One region of the Cytobacillus sp. FSL H8-0458 genome, then DNA from elsewhere that is predicted to be linked to it. Evidence: a T-box and tRNA genes for the amino acid it is inferred to sense, from the RefSeq annotation. Region 1 holds a T-box; the other holds one or more tRNA genes.
The links. The T-box of region 1 lies ahead of serS (serine--tRNA ligase). A T-box ahead of a tRNA ligase gene usually reads a tRNA of that ligase, here a tRNA-Ser.
Positions count from the first base shown of each region.

Region 2: it has a tRNA-Ser gene. The T-box ahead of serS (serine--tRNA ligase) is inferred to sense a tRNA for this amino acid. The anticodon was not compared.

Region 1 is NZ_JBBOBR010000001.1:4,174,290-4,185,053, forward strand. Features, by position in the region: gene NYE23_RS21080 (glycoside hydrolase family 18 protein) at 1-272, shown strand, start outside; gene NYE23_RS21085 (deoxynucleoside kinase) at 463-1,104, shown strand; gene NYE23_RS21090 (deoxynucleoside kinase) at 1,101-1,769, shown strand; tRNA gene NYE23_RS21095 (tRNA-Ser) at 1,876-1,968, opposite strand; gene serS (serine--tRNA ligase) at 2,067-3,344, opposite strand; T-box leader at 3,399-3,622, opposite strand; gene pdxT (pyridoxal 5'-phosphate synthase glutaminase subunit PdxT) at 3,684-4,271, opposite strand; gene pdxS (pyridoxal 5'-phosphate synthase lyase subunit PdxS) at 4,284-5,165, opposite strand; gene NYE23_RS21115 (D-alanyl-D-alanine carboxypeptidase family protein) at 5,328-6,632, opposite strand; gene guaB (IMP dehydrogenase) at 7,170-8,633, opposite strand; gene NYE23_RS21125 (YaaC family protein) at 8,746-9,705, shown strand; rRNA gene rrf (5S ribosomal RNA) at 10,259-10,375, opposite strand; rRNA gene NYE23_RS21135 (23S ribosomal RNA) at 10,456-10,764, opposite strand, start outside.
Region 2 is NZ_JBBOBR010000001.1:3,091,185-3,101,948, forward strand. Features, by position in the region: gene NYE23_RS15115 (hypothetical protein) at 1-141, opposite strand, end outside; tRNA gene NYE23_RS15120 (tRNA-Leu) at 261-342, opposite strand; tRNA gene NYE23_RS15125 (tRNA-Leu) at 366-454, opposite strand; tRNA gene NYE23_RS15130 (tRNA-Cys) at 483-556, opposite strand; tRNA gene NYE23_RS15135 (tRNA-Gly) at 575-649, opposite strand; tRNA gene NYE23_RS15140 (tRNA-Gln) at 654-728, opposite strand; tRNA gene NYE23_RS15145 (tRNA-His) at 787-862, opposite strand; tRNA gene NYE23_RS15150 (tRNA-Trp) at 874-947, opposite strand; tRNA gene NYE23_RS15155 (tRNA-Tyr) at 955-1,038, opposite strand; tRNA gene NYE23_RS15160 (tRNA-Thr) at 1,056-1,131, opposite strand; tRNA gene NYE23_RS15165 (tRNA-Phe) at 1,148-1,220, opposite strand; tRNA gene NYE23_RS15170 (tRNA-Asp) at 1,356-1,432, opposite strand; tRNA gene NYE23_RS15175 (tRNA-Met) at 1,436-1,509, opposite strand; tRNA gene NYE23_RS15180 (tRNA-Val) at 1,689-1,764, opposite strand; tRNA gene NYE23_RS15185 (tRNA-Glu) at 1,769-1,843, opposite strand; tRNA gene NYE23_RS15190 (tRNA-Ser) at 1,859-1,949, opposite strand; tRNA gene NYE23_RS15195 (tRNA-Asn) at 1,953-2,027, opposite strand; rRNA gene rrf (5S ribosomal RNA) at 2,048-2,164, opposite strand; rRNA gene NYE23_RS15205 (23S ribosomal RNA) at 2,418-5,353, opposite strand; rRNA gene NYE23_RS15210 (16S ribosomal RNA) at 5,655-7,205, opposite strand; gene NYE23_RS15215 (nucleotidyltransferase-like protein) at 7,480-8,355, opposite strand; gene NYE23_RS15220 (YgzB family protein) at 8,506-8,862, shown strand; gene perR (peroxide-responsive transcriptional repressor PerR) at 8,974-9,411, opposite strand; gene NYE23_RS15230 (cob(I)yrinic acid a,c-diamide adenosyltransferase) at 9,520-10,077, opposite strand; gene NYE23_RS15235 (D-2-hydroxyacid dehydrogenase) at 10,079-10,764, opposite strand, start outside.

The sequences.
Region 1 (10,764 bases):
CCGTCAGTCCGCAGCAGGCCATACAGATCGCAGCGGAAAATAATGTAGCCATTCAATATGATTACAAAGCACAGGCTCCGTTTGTCAACTACACAGCACCTGACGGGAAAAGACATGAGGTCTGGTTTGAGGATGCCCGCTCCATCCAGGCGAAATTCGACTTAATCAAAGAACTGAAGCTGCGGGGAATGAGCTACTGGAAGCTCGGCCTGTCTTTCCCGCAAAATTGGCTTCTGATTACGGAAAACTTCGATGTGACAAAAAGAGCATGATCACTCAGCAGCTGCCGCTTACAGGCAGCTTTTTTAATTTTCTAATTATATACTCTTATTTTCTTATTTCCAGCTGAAATTCCATATCCCTTCCACTCCATACTGTGATAAAATAAGCTTTGTGTCATTTTTGGAACGTACCTATAAATGGTTTCTATAGATAAATAAGCAATGCAGGAGGACGATCACTATGGGGGGAATACCTTTTATTACAGTAGAGGGACCGATTGGCGTTGGGAAAACATCTCTCGCTAAAGCAATTTCTGAGAAATTTCAGTATGCCTTATTAAAAGAGATTGTTGATGAAAATCCTTTTTTGGGCAAATTCTATGAAAACATTGAAGAATGGAGCTTTCAAACTGAAATGTTTTTCCTCTGCAACCGCTATAAACAGCTGGTTGATATCAATAATCATTACTTAGCTCAAAATAAGCCTGTTGTGGCTGATTATCATATTTTCAAGAATCTAATCTTTGCCCAGCGCACTCTGAATCAGACTGAATATCAGAAGTATTTGAAGATCTACGACATTCTGACAGGTGATATGCCAAAGCCGAATGTCATCATCTATCTTAATGCCAGCCTCGAAACACTGCTCGACCGAATCGAGCTGAGAGGCCGTGAAATTGAAAAGAATATCAGTCCGTTATATCTCGAGCAGCTATCCCTCGATTATGAAACAGCCATGAATGAGTTCGAAAGGCAGCACCCGGATATTCCGGTCATCCGCTTTAATGGAGATCAGCTGGATTTTGTTAAAAATGAAGCAGACTTAATGCATATATTCGATACCTTATCGACATCATTAAAAAAGAGGAGCATACACTTATGAATCTAAGGCAGAAATATGAGATTCCTTCAAACGCCGTCATTACCATTGCCGGAACAGTTGGAGTCGGGAAATCAACAATGACCAATGCGCTTGCGGACGCACTGGGGTTCCGAACCTCTTTCGAAAAGGTTGATACAAACCCTTACCTCGATAAATTCTACGCAGATTTCAACCGCTGGAGCTTTCACCTGCAGGTATACTTCCTGGCTGAACGCTTCAAGGATCAGAAGCGCATTTTCGAATATGGCGGCGGCTTTGTTCAGGACCGCTCCATTTATGAAGACACAGGCATCTTTGCTAAAATGCATTATGAAAAAGGCACGATGTCCAAAGTCGATTATGAAACCTACACCAGTTTATTTGATGCGATGGTGATGACACCATACTTCCCGCACCCTGATTTGCTTATTTACCTGGAAGGCTCGCTTGATGACATTCTTTCACGCATCCAGGAGCGCGGCCGTCCGATGGAGCAGCAGACACCTATTTCCTACTGGGAAGAAATGCACCAGCGCTATGAAAATTGGATCAACAGCTTTAACGCATGCCCGGTTCTGCGCCTGAATATCAATGATTATGACATCATTCAGAATGAGCAATCCATTGAGCCGATTGTGGAGCGCATTTCTTACTTCTTAAGACAAACTCAACTATTGAAAAAATAACCGCCATTATCGGCGGTTTTTTCTTTGAACACACAAAAAAACCGCTGATGCTATCAGCGGTTTTATGTATCTCCAATATTTATGCGCGTGTTAGATGTCAATAAAATGGAGGAGGAAAGGGGATTCGAACCCCTGCGCGGTTTGACCCGCCTGTCGGTTTTCAAGACCGATCCCTTCAGCCGGACTTGGGTATTCCTCCGCATCGACAAGAAATACTATATCATCTCTTTAATAAGATGTCAACATTATTTTGTAAAAAAATTAGAGCGGATAATAAATCCGCTCCGAATTTTCTCATTAAGGCTTAATAACTTCCCGATTGCCCATATATGGACGAAGTACTTCCGGAATAATAACACTTCCGTCAGCCTGCTGATAATTTTCCAGAATGGCTGCCACCGTGCGGCCGATCGCAAGGCCGGATCCATTCAGTGTGTGCACATGCTCCGGCTTGCCTTTTGCCTCGCGGCGGAAGCGGATATTTGCACGTCTTGCCTGGAATCCTTCGAAGTTACTGCAAGAAGAGATTTCTCTGTACGTGTTATAGCTTGGGATCCAAACCTCGATATCGTATTTCTTCGCAGCTGTGAATCCAAGATCGCCTGTGCACATGCTCATCACACGGTATGGCAGGCCAAGCAGCTGAAGGACTTTTTCTGCGTGGCCAGTCAGCTTTTCAAGCTCGTCATAAGACTCTTCAGGCTTCACAAACTTCACAAGCTCTACCTTATTGAATTGATGCTGGCGGATCAGCCCGCGAGTATCACGGCCGGCAGACCCTGCTTCAGAACGGAAGCATGCACTGAAGGCTGCATAGTTAATCGGAAGCTCATCTGCATTCAGAATTTCTTCTCTGTGCATATTGGTGACAGGCACCTCGGCAGTTGGGATCAGGAAGTAATCCTCGCTTTCAATCAGGAAAGCATCTTCTTCAAATTTCGGAAGCTGTCCTGTTCCTGTCATGCTTGCACGGTTGACCATGTACGGAGGAAGAACTTCCTTATAGCCATGCTCGTCTGTGTGCAAATCAAGCATGAAGTTGAAAAGCGCACGCTCAAGGCGGGCTCCAAGGCCCTTGTAGAATACAAAGCGGCTGCCTGTTACTTTGCTGGCACGCTCGAAATCAAGCAGGTCAAGATCTGTTGCTACATCCCAGTGCGGCTTTGGTTCGAAATCAAATTCACGGACATCTCCCCATTTGCGGATTTCCACATTATCGTCTTCTGTTTCACCGACAGGCACGCTTTCATGGGGAATGTTTGGGATGCTCAGCAGCAACTGGTCCAATTCTTCCTCGACCGTACGGAGCTCCTCATCCAATGCTTTAATTTTGTCGCCGACTTCTCTCATTTCTGCGATTAAATGGTCTGCATCCTGCTTTTCGCGCTTCAAAGCTGCAACCTGCTGTGATACTTCATTCCTTTTGCTCTTCAGCTGTTCTGCTTCTACAATCAATTCACGTCTCTTTACATCCAGATCCTCGAATTTCCCCAGATCTGTTAAATCCTCGCCGCGGTGCTGAAGCTTGTTTTTCACTTCTTCAAAATTAGCTCTCAAAAATTTAATGTCCAGCATTTTTTTATTCCCTCCTGAAAAATAATTTAGAACACAAAAAACTCCCGTCCCCAAAAAAGGGACGAGAGTTACCCGCGTTGCCACCCTAGTTGAAAGCATAAGCTTTCCACCTTAAATCCATAACGGTTTTAACCGAAAGCATTTACTTTCCCGGACCATACCGGGTGTTCCATGCTTTGCTCGAGGATGGATTCACAGGGTTTATTCACCGGTTCGCACCAGCCACCGGCTCTCTACAGAACAAAGTTCCTGTTACTAGTTCCTCTCATTGCTTTTAAGCTATAAGAATTTTGTAATTCATAATGTACTACAATTATGGTCCATTTGCAACCAAAATATTCAAATTGCTAATTGCTTGGACTCTTTAATCATTTCAACGAAATAGCCTGTCAGGCGATGGTCATCCGTCAGTTCCGGATGGAAAGAGCATCCGAGGAATCTGCCTTCACGCGCAGCCACAATCCGGCCATTGTGCTTGGCGAGGATTTCAACATTCTCCCCCGCCTCGACAATATGCGGCGCACGAATAAAGACTGCCGCAAAGTCTTCTGCCACTCCGGCGATATCAAGATCAGCCTCAAAGCTTTCGCGCTGGCGGCCGAATGAATTTCTTTCCACCCGGACATCCATCACACCAATATGAGGCTCATCATAGCCAATAATATGGTTTGCAAGGAGAATCAGCCCGGCACATGTCCCGAACATCGGCTTTCCTGACTGGGCAAACTCCTTAAGGCTGTCCATAAAATCATACTTATCAATGAGGCGTCTCATGGTCGTGCTCTCGCCGCCAGGCAGGATCAGCCCGTCCACCTCATCAAGCTGTTCTTTGCGTTTGATGACCACAGCTTCGGCGCCGCATGCTTCTACAGATAGAACATGCTCTCTGACCGCACCCTGCAGCCCTAATACTCCAACCTTTATCATGTTCAATTCTCCTTACCAGCCGCGCTCCTGCATACGAGCTTCAGGAGCCAATGAAGAAATTTCGATTCCCTTCATCGGTGTGCCAAGTTCTTTTGAAAGTTCAGCAATTAATTTATAGTCCTGATAATGTGTAGTTGCTTCCACAATGGCACGTGCAAATTTCGCAGGGTTTTCAGATTTGAAGATACCTGATCCTACGAACACACCGTCAGCACCAAGCTCCATCATTAGAGCTGCATCTGCAGGTGTTGCAACGCCGCCTGCTGCGAAGTTTACGACTGGAAGGCGTCCAAGGCTCTTGATTTCCAAAAGAAGCTCATATGGCGCTCCCAGAAGCTTAGCTTCTGTCATTAACTCATCTTCATTCATGCCGACAACCTTGCGCACCTGTGCATTCACCTTTCGGATATGGCGCACAGCTTCAACGATGTTTCCAGTTCCAGGCTCACCCTTTGTGCGAAGCATGGAAGCACCTTCGCCAATTCGGCGTGCTGCTTCGCCTAAATCACGGCATCCGCAAACGAATGGAACAGTGTAGTCTCTTTTATTCAAATGGTATTCTTCATCAGCAGGAGTTAAAACTTCACTCTCATCTATGTAATCGACACCCATCGCTTCAAGCAAACGAGCTTCTACAATATGGCCGATACGTGCTTTTGCCATTACCGGGATTGAAACTGCACCCATTACTTCTTCCATAATACGCGGATCTGCCATACGTGCTACACCGCCGGCTGCACGGATATCAGAAGGAACACGCTCAAGTGCCATAACTGCTACTGCACCAGCTTCTTCTGCGATTTTTGCCTGCTCAGCATTAACGACGTCCATAATAACGCCGCCTTTTTGCATTTCTGCCATTCCCCGTTTAACACGATCTGTACCTGTCTTCATGTTTATCCCCCTTCGTAAATACCATCTGCTCTGGATGGGTTAAATATTATGATAAAAATAACTTTTCAAAAAAAGGAAAATAGATTACTTTACTCGGAATTTTTCCCTATTGAAAATATGCAATGAAAAAGGGCTCCTGTCAAGACAGGAAAGCCCTTTTTCTTAAAACCAACCTTTTACAGTTGAGGAAACACTTCCCCATAGGTCACCGAAGAAACCGCCGATGCTGCGCATAGTCAGCACGAACCAGTTTGCTTTTTCAACACTTTCAGCGGCTACAACATCCACCTGGATATTGCCTTTGCCCTTATCAGATAGGAATTCAAGCTTCCCGTCCTCTTTGGACTCGATCGTTAAGTAGCCGACCTTTTCTCCCTTTTTAATAGGAGCAGTCAATTCACCATTTTCATTTAATTTCTTTTTATCCAGAACAAGAACGGGCTTAAAGTTTTCCTTTTCCCCATTTCTCATCACCATTTCGATGGCATCTTTAGAAGAAATCTTCACTTTATCTTCTTTCCCTTTTGTAACAGGCACTGTTTTCTGGCCTTTCACCTGATATTTGGCAGGAACGATTTCTTCTTTCGTGAAGTTGGTGAAACCGAAATCGAACATTTTCTTGGTTTCATCGAATCTGGATTTATAAGTAGCCTGGCCATTCGCTCCTTTAGCATTCATGACAACGCTGATGTAGCGGTTGCCATCTCTCAGAGCAGTTCCTGTGAAGCAGTATCCGGCAAAGTCAGTTGTACCTGTTTTAAGGCCATCTGCGCCTTCATAGCCATATACCAGCTCAGGAAGCATCCAGTTCCAGTTTTCCATTTTAATTTCATCATCTGTACCCTCTCTGAAGGTCTTTCTAGGGGTACTTGCCGTTTCCAGCACTTCCGGGAACCGGTTAATCAATTCTTTAGCCAGAATAGCTGTATCTCTTGCTGACATTACATTTTCTTCTTCAGGGCCGCCTGCAGGAGGGGATCCCTTTAAATCGCGGTTATTCAGACCGCTGGAATTAACAAATTTATAGTCTTTCAGCCCAAGCTCTGCCGCTTTTTCGTTCATCATTTTAACAAAGTTGGTTTCTGAACCGGCAATCGTTTCTGCAATCGCAATCGTTGCACCATTCGCAGAGTAGATAGCCATAGCTTCATACAATTCACGAATATTGTATTTGCCGTCTCTTCTTAACGGGACATTCGATAAGGCACGGTCCTGTGAAACTTTCCATACATATTCACTTACTGCGTATTCCTGATCCCACTTCACTTTGCCTTTTTCAACGGCTTCAAGAAGCAGGTATTCTGTCATCATTTTCGTCATACTGGCAATACCCAGTACTTTATCCGCATTTTTTTGATATAAAATCTTTCCGGTCTCTGCATCTACTAAAATAGCAGCATCGGCATTGATATTTAAAATATCTTCCGCATGTGCTTTATGTATACCAGGTAAAAGACCTAATATCATGACCAAGGCAAGGAATCCAGCGATAAACTTACGGTACAATGTTTTCTTCAATTTTACTGCCCTCCAACGTTTTAATACACTTTTGTTATTTTATCATAACTCTGATTCAAAGAATAGATAGAGTAATTACCTATTCCTGCCTCCAATGTGGCATGATTGGCCCATTTGCTTGCACTGATATTTTCCTAGTATCCATTTTCGGGCATAAAAATAAGCAGAAGAGGTTTCCCTCTTCTGCTTTTATTTTTGGCTCTATTCGTATAAATTGCTGTTTTTCGCCAACAATGTAGTCCGTTGATTTCCGCTCCAGGCTGCTTAGCGAACCGCGGGGCGTGCGGTGAGCCTCCTCGACGCTGCGCTTCTGCGGGGTCTCACCTGTCAGCTACTCCCGCAGGACTTTGAATATGCTTCCTTGAGTAAACACCGCACGAAGAAAATGAGAATGCATTTTCGAGGATCTCTCACCTTCCTCTCCAATCAACTCAGTAAATAAAATACAAAAAGCAAGTCTTGCGAAAACAGTCTTATTTTAATGGATTATAGCGAGTAGTTTGGCGCCTCTTTTGTGATCTGCACATCATGCGGATGGCTTTCTCTCAGGCCTGCACCAGTCATTTTAATGAATTGGGCATTTTCGCGAAGCTCGTGAAGATCTTTTGTTCCGCAATAGCCCATTCCGGAACGGATACCGCCGACAAGCTGGTAAATGGTATCGGATAAAGGCCCTTTATAAGCAATGCGCCCTTCGATTCCCTCTGGAACGAACTTTTTATTATCTTCCTGGAAGTATCGGTCTTTTGAGCCTTTTTCCATGGCTGCAACAGAACCCATTCCTCTGTATACCTTGAAGCGGCGTCCCTGGAAAATTTCCGTTTCGCCCGGGCTTTCAGAAACACCGGCAAGAAGGCTGCCAAGCATAACAGCATGTCCTCCTGCTGCCAATGCTTTCACAATATCCCCTGAATATTTGATTCCGCCATCAGCAATAATGGACTTGCCATGCTTGCGTGCTTCAGTTGCACAATCATAAACCGCTGTGATCTGTGGTACCCCTACACCTGCAACAACGCGTGTTGTACAAATCGATCCAGGTCCGATTCCCACTTTTACAATATCAGCACCTGCTTCAATCAAATCCTTTGTCGCTTCCCCGGTTGCAACGTTTCCGGCAATAATGGCCAGATCCGGATAAGTATTCCTGATTTCGCGTACGGTATCAAGCACGCCTTTTGAATGTCCATGTGCTGTATCCACTACGATGACATCCACATGTGATTTCACAAGCATTTCAACACGCTTCATCGTGTCGCCGGTTACGCCAACCGCTGCACCAGCCAGCAGGCGTCCGCGCTCATCCTTTGCCGAGTTAGGAAACTCAATGACTTTTTCAATATCTTTAATGGTGATTAACCCTTTTAAAACACCTTCATCATCTACCAGCGGCAATTTTTCAATTTTATGCCTCTGAAGAATCTTCTCTGCTTCATCCAATGTGGTTCCCACCGGAGCCGTTACAAGGTTTTCCTTTGTCATCACATCAGAAATTTTTATCGAAAAGTCCTGAATGAATCGGAGGTCACGGTTTGTCAGAATGCCAACAAGCTTCAGTTCCTCAGTATTGTTGACGATAGGCACACCGGAAATCCGGTATTTGCCCATTAGATGTTCTGCGTCAAATACCTGCTGTTCTGGAGTGAGAAAGAATGGGTCCGTAATAACGCCGCTTTCTGAACGTTTTACTTTATCCACCTGATCAGCCTGCTGTTCTATGGACATATTTTTATGGATAACTCCCAAACCGCCCTGGCGCGCCATAGCGATCGCCATTTCTGCTTCAGTTACCGTATCCATTCCGGCACTGATCACTGGAATGTTGAGTGCAATCTTTTCTGTCAAATTAACTTTGAGGCTGACATCACGAGGAAGCACCTCTGATTTCGATGGAACCAGTAAAACATCATCAAAAGTTAAACCTTCTTTAGCAAACTTAGTTTCCCACATCTTTTTTGACCTCCTGGACTCGAAAATATTATTAGTAGGTTATCAATTGGACAAAATACTGTCAAGGACGGATTAATATGTTGGATTTTTCAAAAGATTCGGAGGACTCACAGTGATACATCCATTTGATTGTAAAAGCTCCTTTTTATACTTTTTTTCTGCGAACACGTCACAGGAATTTTTAAAGAAATGCTACCAAAAGCAAAACCTGGATCAGGCTGAACAAAAGAGCTATGAAAACAGTTACCCTTTTATATACTATCTAGAACACGGGCAAGTATACTATGAGCAGGCAGAGAAGGCACCATTGGTCATCAAGCCGATTCTCTTTTTTTATGGACTTGTTCACCTTGTGAAGGCTTGCATACTGACTGTGGATCCTAATTATCCGGAGACTACTTCTGTTTTGGCACACGGGGTATCTGCCCGGAAAAGAAAAAAGCAGCAATATAATTTTTTTCAGGATGAAGTGAAATTTCAAAAAAGCGGGCTTTTCCCTTATATGGGAGAAAAATTGTTTCACATGAAACATTTGGAAGGCGAAAAAACAACGATGGGAGAGTTATTTGGCCAGATTCCGGAGCTTAATGATTTGTACAGCCAGACAGAGGGCCGTACCACATTTCTCGAAGCAGAGCTGGATAAAGAAATATTCATATTGCCCAAGGTTATCCTTGATCGCTTTCATATGACCGAATCCCGTTTTGTGGAATATCTGCAGTCAAAGTCAGGCTTTAATATAAGCTTTCAGGAATCAGAGGAGTCAGCATTGAAATTCAAGATGGAAAATTTGAATACATATAATTTCAAGCCCTTACGATATAGTCCGGATGCTGGAAAATTCTTCTTCCCCCTGGCCAAAGATGAATTGATTGATTTCCCTGAACTTCTTATTCATTATCTGCTGCTGTATAACTTAAGCATGATTGCCCGCTACGAAACAGAATGGTGGAGCGAACTGATCAAAATGATGCCGAATAAAGATTATCCTTTTATTCAAACGTTTCTTCAAATTACGGCTGCAAAGGGGCCGTATTTGATTTATCAGTATTTGGCTGATAAGAAGCAGTAAGGTTATTGGTGGATTTATGCTGTCATCTTAACTCTTGTATGTGCAGTATTAGTTGTTTTGATTTTGGCGTCAGTAAGAGCCCGAGTGCGGGGATGTTTGAATCAGGTGGCTGCTGTTTTTCCAGGGAAGGAACATCATTGGCGGTTTATCTAATAGGTATGGGATGTTATCGAGCATGTTTTGGGTTTTATCTAACAGGATTTTTGATTTATCTAGCATGTTTGGTGTTTATCTTACATTTGGCACAAATCTTCTTTACGGAGAACGAAATCAACTATTGAAACAGAGGACGAAATGAGGCATGCGCATATAATTTGATTCTGGCGCAGAAATGGAGAAGTGATGCATATATGGGCCAAAGTGAAGAATAACCTGAAAAAGTGGCGCATATGTTGGCCGAAGTGAAGAATAACCTGAAAAAGTGCCGCATATGTTGGCCGAAGTGATGCATATCTGCATTTTTCTATAAAAAGAAGAGTTCAGCTAAGATGTGATGATTCAGATACCTATCATTCCACACAAAAAAGAGCACCCAACAGGTGCTCTTTCATTTGCCCGGCAGCGTCCTACTCTCACAGGGGGACAGCCCCCAACTACCATCGGCGCTGAGAAGCTTAACTTCCGTGTTCGGTATGGGAACGGGTGTGACCTTCTCGCTATCGCCACCGGACTATTTGGTTGAAGAAACTTCGTTCCCTCAAAACTAGATAATGTATGAAGAAGCATTTGCCGAGTAATTACCAATATGACTTGGTTAAGTCCTCGATCGATTAGTATCAGTCAGCTCCACATGTCGCCACGCTTCCACCTCTGACCTATCAACCTGATCATCTTTCAGGGATCTTACTAGCTTGACGCTATGGGAAATCTCATCTCGAGGGGGGCTTCATGCTTAGATGCTTTCAGCACTTATCCCTTCCGCACATAGCTACCCAGCGATGCCTTTGGCAAGACAACTGGTACACCAGCGGTGCGTCCATCCCGGTCCTCTCGTACTAAGGACAGCTCCTCTCAAATTTCCTGCGCCCACGACGGATAGGGACCGAACTGTCTCACGAC
Region 2 (10,764 bases), 1.1 Mb from region 1:
ATTTTTGTAGTAAGTCACTGTTGCAGGTCTAAGGTTCCTTAAATAACAGTCATTAAAGAACCTTTCAAATGCTTCTTCATCGTTAATCTTCTTTTTTATTATCCGAAGTTCTTCTGCTGATAATTCCTGTCTTCTAGCCATTACTACCTCCTACGCACACGATTCGACGCACACGATTATTGATTATATTTGTCGTGTTAGAAGGCAAAGAAAAAAGACCCTGACATAACGTCAGAGTCTTGATTCATAAAGCTTTTTGATACCGGTGGCCGGGGTCGAACCGGCACTCCTTGCGGAACACGATTTTGAGTCGTGCGCGTCTGCCAATTCCGCCACACCGGCATATTAAAATGGAGTAAATCTTGTGGTGCCGAGGACCGGAATCGAACCGGTACGGTAGTCACCTACCGCAGGATTTTAAGTCCTGTGCGTCTGCCAGTTCCGCCACCCCGGCGTGTATCAGCGAATCAAGATTTAAATTATGGAGGCGGCAACCGGATTCGAACCGGTGGTAAAGGTTTTGCAGACCTCTGCCTTACCACTTGGCTATGCCGCCATAAAAACAATGAAATTCTGGAGCGGAAGACGGGATTCGAACCCGCGACCCCCACCTTGGCAAGGTGATGTTCTACCACTGAACTACTTCCGCAAAATGGCTGGGCTAGCAGGATTCGAACCTGCGAGTGACGGAGTCAAAGTCCGGTGCCTTACCGCTTGGCTATAGCCCAATGAACGTTTCATAATACATTTATATGAGAGTTACACTTGTACTGTTACATTAAAATATGGGGCGACTGATGGGAATCGAACCCACGAGTGTCGGAGCCACAATCCGATGCGTTAACCACTTCGCCACAGCCGCCATAATAATATTGGCAGGGGTAGTAGGAATCGAACCCACATCAAAGGTTTTGGAGACCTTCGTTTTACCATTAAACTATACCCCTATATAAATGGTGGAGGGGGGCAGATTCGAACTGCCGAACCCGAAGGAGCGGATTTACAGTCCGCCGCGTTTAGCCACTTCGCTACCCCTCCATATTAACATAAAAAAATGGTGCCGGCGAGAGGACTTGAACCCCCAACCTACTGATTACAAGTCAGTTGCTCTACCAATTGAGCTACACCGGCTAATCACATAACAAGGTGGCTCAGGACGGAATCGAACCGCCGACACAAGGATTTTCAGTCCTTTGCTCTACCGACTGAGCTACTGAGCCATATTAAGATATTTTGCCTAAATAAAATTTGGCTTCGTCCTTCGTCCCGATTTATCAATCGGTACGCTGAAGTCTTTCAAGGCAGCTTATTCGGTCGTGCTCTACCGACTGAGCTACTGAGCCATATATAAAAAATGGCGGTCCGGACGGGACTCGAACCCGCGACCTCCTGCGTGACAGGCAGGCATTCTAACCAACTGAACTACCGGACCGGATTGCGGGGGCAGGATTTGAACCTGCGACCTTCGGGTTATGAGCCCGACGAGCTACCGGACTGCTCCACCCCGCGATAATAGTATTAATGTGATTTTTCTATGCTCACATTTTGTATTTCATCTCGCAGCTTATTCAATGATGTACCGCCCCCGATTTCAGAAAGATTATTCAAGCAGCAGCTCAATCGGTGCGCTGAAGTAATTCCTTCGAAGGTTATTCGGGCGTGCTCCACCCCGCGATAATAAAATAATATGGTGGAGGATGACGGGATCGAACCGCCGACCCTCTGCTTGTAAGGCAGATGCTCTCCCAGCTGAGCTAATCCTCCAAAATGGTGACCCCTACGGGATTCGAACCCGTGTTACCGCCGTGAAAGGGCGGTGTCTTAACCGCTTGACCAAGGGGCCAATATGAAATTAAAATGGCGGAGAGCAAGGGATTTGAACCCTTGATACGCGGTTAGCGTATACACGATTTCCAATCGTGCTCCTTCGGCCACTCGGACAGCTCTCCATTTGGCTCCGCAGGTAGGATTCGAACCTACGACCGTTCGGTTAACAGCCGAATGCTCTACCACTGAGCTACTGCGGAATAATGATATTTGTAAAACAGCCCGGCAGCGTCCTACTCTCACAAGGGGACAGCCCCTAACTACCATCGGCGCTGAGAAGCTTAACTTCCGTGTTCGGTATGGGAACGGGTGTGACCTTCACGCTATCGCCACCAGACTATTTTTTCAGAGACAAGTATTATTATACCGTCTTTCTATCATTTTTCAAGAGGAAATTTACTTTTTTTCGTTCCCTCAAAACTAGATAATGCATGAAGAAGTATTTGCCGAGTATTCACCAATGACTTGTCTAGCTTCGGCTCCTAACTTCTCGGCCGTTTCGATCCGTCCCTCCAAATCCCAAAACCAGGATTTGAATGGCCGGCTCTCCAACGTCTCTCGAAGTTGAACAGTCGCCTCCGCTTTTCGTTTTGGTTAAGTCCTCGATCGATTAGTATCAGTCAGCTCCACATGTCGCCACGCTTCCACCTCTGACCTATCAACCTGATCATCTTTCAGGGATCTTACTAGCTTGACGCTATGGGAAATCTCATCTCGAGGGGGGCTTCATGCTTAGATGCTTTCAGCACTTATCCCTTCCGCACATAGCTACCCAGCGATGCCTTTGGCAAGACAACTGGTACACCAGCGGTGCGTCCATCCCGGTCCTCTCGTACTAAGGACAGCTCCTCTCAAATTTCCTGCGCCCACGACGGATAGGGACCGAACTGTCTCACGACGTTCTGAACCCAGCTCGCGTACCGCTTTAATGGGCGAACAGCCCAACCCTTGGGACCGACTACAGCCCCAGGATGCGATGAGCCGACATCGAGGTGCCAAACCTCCCCGTCGATGTGGACTCTTGGGGGAGATAAGCCTGTTATCCCCGGGGTAGCTTTTATCCGTTGAGCGATGGCCCTTCCATGCGGAACCACCGGATCACTAAGCCCGACTTTCGTCCCTGCTCGACTTGTAGGTCTCGCAGTCAAGCTCCCTTGTGCCTTTACACTCTGCGAATGATTTCCAACCATTCTGAGGGAACCTTTGGGCGCCTCCGTTACTTTTTAGGAGGCGACCGCCCCAGTCAAACTGCCCACCTGACACTGTCTCCCGCCCCGATCAGGGGCGCGGGTTAGAATTTCAATACAGCCAGGGTAGTATCCCACCGACGCCTCCACCGAAGCTGGCGCTCCGGCTTCTCAGGCTCCTACCTATCCTGTACAAGCTGTACCAAAATTCAATATCAGGCTACAGTAAAGCTCCACGGGGTCTTTCCGTCCTGTCGCGGGTAACCTGCATCTTCACAGGTACTATAATTTCACCGAGTCTCTCGTTGAGACAGTGCCCAGATCGTTACGCCTTTCGTGCGGGTCGGAACTTACCCGACAAGGAATTTCGCTACCTTAGGACCGTTATAGTTACGGCCGCCGTTTACTGGGGCTTCGATTCAAAGCTTCGCTTGCGCTAACCTCTCCTCTTAACCTTCCAGCACCGGGCAGGCGTCAGCCCCTATACTTCGCCTTGCGGCTTCGCAGAGACCTGTGTTTTTGCTAAACAGTCGCCTGGGCCTATTCACTGCGGCTCATCAGGGCTATTCACCCTAATGAGCACCCCTTCTCCCGAAGTTACGGGGTCATTTTGCCGAGTTCCTTAACGAGAGTTCTCTCGCTCACCTTAGGATTCTCTCCTCGCCTACCTGTGTCGGTTTGCGGTACGGGCACCTTTTCCCTCGCTAGAGGCTTTTCTTGGCAGTGTGGAATCAGGAACTTCGGTACTAAATTTCCCTCGCCGTCACAGCTCAGCCTGTGTGGTAACGGGATTTGCCTCGTTACCGGCCTAACTGCTTGGACGCGCTAATCCAGCAGCGCGCTTACCCTATCCTCCTGCGTCCCCCCATTGCTCAAACGGTAAAGAGGTGGTACAGGAATATCAACCTGTTGTCCATCGCCTACGCTTTTCAGCCTCGGCTTAGGTCCCGACTAACCCTGAGCGGACGAGCCTTCCTCAGGAAACCTTAGGCATTCGGTGGATGGGATTCTCACCCATCTTTCGCTACTCATACCGGCATTCTCACTTCTAAGCGCTCCACCAGTCCTTGCGGTCTGGCTTCAACGCCCTTAGAACGCTCTCCTACCACTGACATCGGAAGATGTCAATCCACAGCTTCGGTGATACGTTTAGCCCCGGTACATTTTCGGCGCGGAGTCACTCGACCAGTGAGCTATTACGCACTCTTTAAATGGTGGCTGCTTCTAAGCCAACATCCTGGTTGTCTAAGCAACTCCACATCCTTTTCCACTTAACGTATACTTTGGGACCTTAGCTGGTGGTCTGGGCTGTTTCCCTCTTGACTACGGATCTTATCACTCGCAGTCTGACTCCCATGGATAAGTCTTTGGCATTCGGAGTTTGTCTGAATTCGGTAACCCGATGGGGGCCCCTAGTCCAAACAGTGCTCTACCTCCAAGACTCTTACTACATGAGGCTAGCCCTAAAGCTATTTCGGAGAGAACCAGCTATCTCCAGGTTCGATTGGAATTTCTCCGCTACCCACACCTCATCCCCGCACTTTTCAACGTGCGTGGGTTCGGGCCTCCATCCAGTGTTACCTGGACTTCACCCTGGACATGGGTAGATCACCTGGTTTCGGGTCTACGACCACATACTCATTCGCCCTATTCAGACTCGCTTTCGCTGCGGCTCCGTCTTATCAACTTAACCTCGCATGTAATCGTAACTCGCCGGTTCATTCTACAAAAGGCACGCTATCACCCATTAACGGGCTCTAACTACTTGTAGGCACACGGTTTCAGGATCTCTTTCACTCCCCTTCCGGGGTGCTTTTCACCTTTCCCTCACGGTACTGGTTCACTATCGGTCACTAGGGAGTATTTAGCCTTGGGAGATGGTCCTCCCTGCTTCCGACGGGATTTCTCGTGTCCCGCCGTACTCAGGATCCACTCTGGAGGGAACGAAGTTTCAACTACAGGGCTTTTACCTTCTCTGGCCGGCCTTTCCAGACCTGTTCATTTACCTCGTTCCTTTGTAACTCCGTGTAGAGTGTCCTACAACCCCAGGAGGCAAGCCTCCTGGTTTGGGCTAATCCCGTTTCGCTCGCCGCTACTCAGGGAATCGCGTTTGCTTTCTCTTCCTCCGGGTACTTAGATGTTTCAGTTCCCCGGGTCTGCCTTCCATATCCTATGTATTCAGATAAGGATCCCATCCCATTACGGATAGGGGGTTTCCCCATTCGGAAATCTCCGGATCAAAGCTTACTTACAGCTCCCCGAAGCATATCGGTGTTAGTACCGTCCTTCATCGGCTCCTAGTGCCAAGGCATTCACCGTGCGCCCTTTCTAACTTAACCTACTTCGGCCGCTGATCGACTGCAGATCTCTGCGTCAGCTCTCTCGCTCCGCTCCTCACGTACTAAAGTACGCTCCGGTGCTCACTCAGTCGCTTCCTTGATCTCCTTGCCGCTCATCGTCCTCATGGTTTGTGCTCTTACTTATTTTTAAATAAGAGAAAAAAACTAAGATGGCGATTACTCGGTTATTGCTTCTTCATTAACATTATCTAGTTTTCAAAGAACGAATCTTTCATTGAGAGATTGAACTCTCAAAACTGAACGAACAAAGAACGTCACGTTTCTTGTAAATATTCCTTAGAAAGGAGGTGATCCAGCCGCACCTTCCGATACGGCTACCTTGTTACGACTTCACCCCAATCATCTGTCCCACCTTAGGCGGCTGGCTCCAAAAGGTTACCCCACCGACTTCGGGTGTTACAAACTCTCGTGGTGTGACGGGCGGTGTGTACAAGGCCCGGGAACGTATTCACCGCGGCATGCTGATCCGCGATTACTAGCGATTCCGGCTTCATGCAGGCGAGTTGCAGCCTGCAATCCGAACTGAGAATGGTTTTATGGGATTCGCTTAACCTCGCGGTTTCGCAGCCCTTTGTACCATCCATTGTAGCACGTGTGTAGCCCAGGTCATAAGGGGCATGATGATTTGACGTCATCCCCACCTTCCTCCGGTTTGTCACCGGCAGTCACCTTAGAGTGCCCAACTGAATGCTGGCAACTAAGATCAAGGGTTGCGCTCGTTGCGGGACTTAACCCAACATCTCACGACACGAGCTGACGACAACCATGCACCACCTGTCATCCTGTCCCCCGAAGGGGAACGCCCTATCTCTAGGGTTGTCAGGAGATGTCAAGACCTGGTAAGGTTCTTCGCGTTGCTTCGAATTAAACCACATGCTCCACCGCTTGTGCGGGCCCCCGTCAATTCCTTTGAGTTTCAGCCTTGCGGCCGTACTCCCCAGGCGGAGTGCTTAATGCGTTTGCTGCAGCACTAAAGGGCGGAAACCCTCTAACACTTAGCACTCATCGTTTACGGCGTGGACTACCAGGGTATCTAATCCTGTTTGCTCCCCACGCTTTCGCGCCTCAGCGTCAGTTACAGACCAAAGAGTCGCCTTCGCCACTGGTGTTCCTCCACATCTCTACGCATTTCACCGCTACACGTGGAATTCCACTCTTCTCTTCTGCACTCAAGTTCCCCAGTTTCCAATGACCCTCCCCGGTTGAGCCGGGGGCTTTCACATCAGACTTAAGGAACCGCCTGCGCGCGCTTTACGCCCAATAATTCCGGACAACGCTTGCCACCTACGTATTACCGCGGCTGCTGGCACGTAGTTAGCCGTGGCTTTCTGGTCAGGTACCGTCAAGGTACCGGCAGTTACTCCGGTACTTGTTCTTCCCTGACAACAGAGTTTTACGATCCGAAAACCTTCATCACTCACGCGGCGTTGCTCCGTCAGACTTTCGTCCATTGCGGAAGATTCCCTACTGCTGCCTCCCGTAGGAGTCTGGGCCGTGTCTCAGTCCCAGTGTGGCCGATCACCCTCTCAGGTCGGCTACGCATCGTGGCCTTGGTGAGCCGTTACCTCACCAACTAGCTAATGCGCCGCGGGCCCATCTGTAAGTGATAGCGAGATGCCATCTTTCAGCTTTTCCTCATGTGAGGAAAAGAGTTATCCGGTATTAGCCCCGGTTTCCCGGAGTTATCCCAGTCTTACAGGCAGGTTGCCCACGTGTTACTCACCCGTCCGCCGCTGACTTCAGGGAGCAAGCTCCCATCTGTCCGCTCGACTTGCATGTATTAGGCACGCCGCCAGCGTTCGTCCTGAGCCAGGATCAAACTCTCCATATAAGAGTTGATTAAGCTCGAGTTGTCTTTTCATAAAAGACTAATGATTTAAACGTTGACGTTTTTGTTCGTTCAGTTTTCAAAGATCAATTTCTCTTGTTATATTTTACCTAATCGCTTAGAAGCGACTTTATCAATATAACATGTGTTGATTTTATCTGTCAACACTTTTTTTAAAGTTATCCGTCGTCTGTGAAAATGTTTTTCGTTCATATCGCAGCGACGGATATAAATATAACAAGGATTTAAATAAAGGTCAATAGATTTTAAAGTTTTTTTACGATAATTTTTTTTTGAGTTTGTAATACCTGTGATAAATTCCTTGACCTTTTGTTTCTATGTTTACTACTTCTATGAAATGCTTATCAATCAAATACTCAAGAAGCATGCTTAAGTCAACCGCATAAAGATGAAGTTCATCATGGTTCATAATATCGTGGATGGACCATTCTTCTTTCTCAGCAAGCACATCAGCAAGATGACTGATTCCTTGTTTCGTTCTCGAATGGATTAAAAATTCACTTGCAAGGAACAGCAGCTCCAGCCTTTTTTCAAGCGGCTCCTGGCTATTCACCAATTCTTCATACAGTTTCATTATTTCAGGCTCAATTTGCTTTACCTGATTCCAGACAGTTACTTCCGGATGGAATCCATTTTCGATAACAGCAAGCCTGGCCAGATGATGAAGGGAATGAACAATATGGTTATAGGCATCAAAATAATGGCGGTTCTCAAAGAAGGCTTTGCCATCCATATATCGTCTGATCAGCTTGGCAAACTCAAGCCCCATTTTTAATTTTCGCCCATAGAATGGAAACTCTCTTAATTCCACCTTCAGGTTATGAATATATTCATTTCGGTCAAATAGAACTTTTCCATTATAGAGCCAGTCAAAGATTTTCCGGTTCGACCCCAGCAGGATCCATTCGCGAAGCTGCTTATCTGTCACGATATGAAGGGCCGCTTTTTTATCTTTATATGTGTAATGTTTAACAAATACAGGTTCATCTGCTTCCTCAACAAGGATCAGCAGTACAGCATCAAATGTATCAGTAGCAGGAATAGCCTTTTGCATTTTTTCGGTCATAATCACGCCTAGAGTGTTTGTCTGGCTTGCCCGTTCCTGGTATATAGGACGGAGAATATCTTCCATCATAATTCCTCCATTTTATTGATAGCGTATATCTTCGACAATTATAAATGAAATCCTTCCTAAAGGTGAGACATTTTTCGACACCATTCTATATTAATATTTATTTCAGCAAAAGGAGTGTGGTATAGTTAGTTTTTAGGAGGGAGCAGTATGGCTAAGTACTCAAATAAAATCAATAAGATTCGTACATTTGCCCTTAGTTTAATTTTTATCGGATTTATCGTTATGTATCTCGGAATATTCTTTAGGAATTCCGCTCTGCTCATGACAATATTTATGCTTCTTGGAATGCTCTGCATTCTTGCCAGCACCGGTGTTTATTTTTGGATCGGCATGCTTTCAACAAAAACCGTGCAGGTGGTTTGCCCGAATTGCGGAAAACACACAAAGATGCTTGGCCGCGTTGATATGTGCATGTACTGCAATGAACCTTTGACGCTTGATCCAAATCTTGAGGGCGCTGAATTTGATGAAAAATACAACAAAAAAAATACGAAGCAGAGCTGATTTTTCTCTAGCTTCCATATTCAAGTTCAAAATGACCGGCTCCAGACAGCCGGTTTTTTATTGGATTAAAAATAAAAAGCTGACAGCAAAGCGCCGGCAGCTTTAAAATTATTAGTGAGCTTCTTTACTTGCACAATCCGGACATGTTCCGTAAATCTCCATTCGATGATGGCTGATTTTAAAACCTGTAACATGCGAAGCAAGGTGCTCTACTTCATCCAGGCCAGGATAGTGAAAGTCTACAATCTTGCCGCAACTTTCACAAATGACATGATAATGATGAGTGGTTACAAAATCGAAGCGGCTAGATGCGTCACCATATGTCAGTTCCTTTACCAGGCCAACCTCACGGAATACTCGTAAATTATTGTAAACTGTTGCCACACTCATATTTGGGAATTTCCCCTCTAATGCTTTGTAAATATCGTCAGCAGTCGGGTGTGACATGGAGTTTATTAAATATTCAAGTATCGCATGACGCTGCGGAGTGATACGAACTCCAGTGTCTTTTAAAGTATCCAGCGCCTCTTTTAATTCCATATGCGCCACCGCCATGCACCTCTTTTCCAACAAATATTCTTACTTTATAATCTTTATAAATAGTGTACTAATTTTTTACCACATTTGTCAATATTACAAACACCTTAATAGAGGGAATCAGCTCTTTTCATCGTGCAGTGATTGCTCTCCAGTGCCCAAATGATGATTCACAAATCGCGCAGCAACGAACAGCAGATCAGACAGCCGGTTCAGATAGATTAATACGAGCGGATTTACTTCACCACCTAGCGACACCGCACATCGTTCCGCTCTTCTCACAACGGTTCTCGCTACATGGAATGCCGCTCCTGCAGGATGACCGCCGGGCAAAATAAAGTTATTCAGTACAGTAAGATCAGCTTCCCACTCATCAATTCGCTTTTCCATGAAGGTGATATCTTCTTCCTTTATCGTCCATTTAACTTCTTTTCCTGCGGGGGTTGCCAGCTCTGCTCCTGCATGGAACAAGTCAGTCTGTACTTTATGAAATACCTGTTCCGCTTTTTCTTTACCGCTGAAATACTCGCTTCTTAAATGGCTTAAGGCCAATCCAATCATGGAATTCGCTTCATCACATGAACCGTAGGCCTCTACGCGAATGTCATTCTTACTGACTCTCTGCCCATATATTAGTGACGTTGTCCCCTCATCTCCCGTTTTGGTATAAATTCTCATTTCAATACCCTCTTTCAAGATCGATCGCATTCATATAATCTTTGTTATTTTTTATATATGTATGAAGGTTATGCTTAAAAATTTCAAAAGATCTCGGTAAATAGTTTTTTGTTCGGCTTGACAGGTGAGGTGTGACCGTTACATTATCCATTCTCCAGAAAGGATGCCCTTCAGGCAGAGGCTCTTTTTCAAAAACGTCTAGATACGCATGTGAAAGCTGGTTTTTTTCAAGTGCAGATAGAAGCACTTTCTCCTCAACAAGATCTCCTCTTCCTATATTCATAAAAACAGCAGAATTCTTCATAGCAGAGAAATGCTTATCTTTTAACAGATGTTTAGTTTCAGGCGTGCTCGGAAGGACAGAAACGATAAAATCAGCTTCAGGAAGGACATGGGTAAGCCTGCTGACTGGAAAAACACGATCCGTCCATGCGTTTTCCCGGCCGCTCCTATTCACTCCAGCCACTTTCATTCCAAAGCATTTGGCGAGTCTTGCAATCTCTCCCCCTATTGCACCTACACCGATAATTAATAAAGTTTTTCCATGCAGCTCATCCATTGGCAGATTACGATTCCAAACTTCTGCCTTTTCATTTTCAGCCAGCAATGCTCTTTGTTTAACATGCCCTAACATAGTTCCAAGCGCAAATTCAGCCATGGGGATTTTATGGATTCCTCTTGCATTTG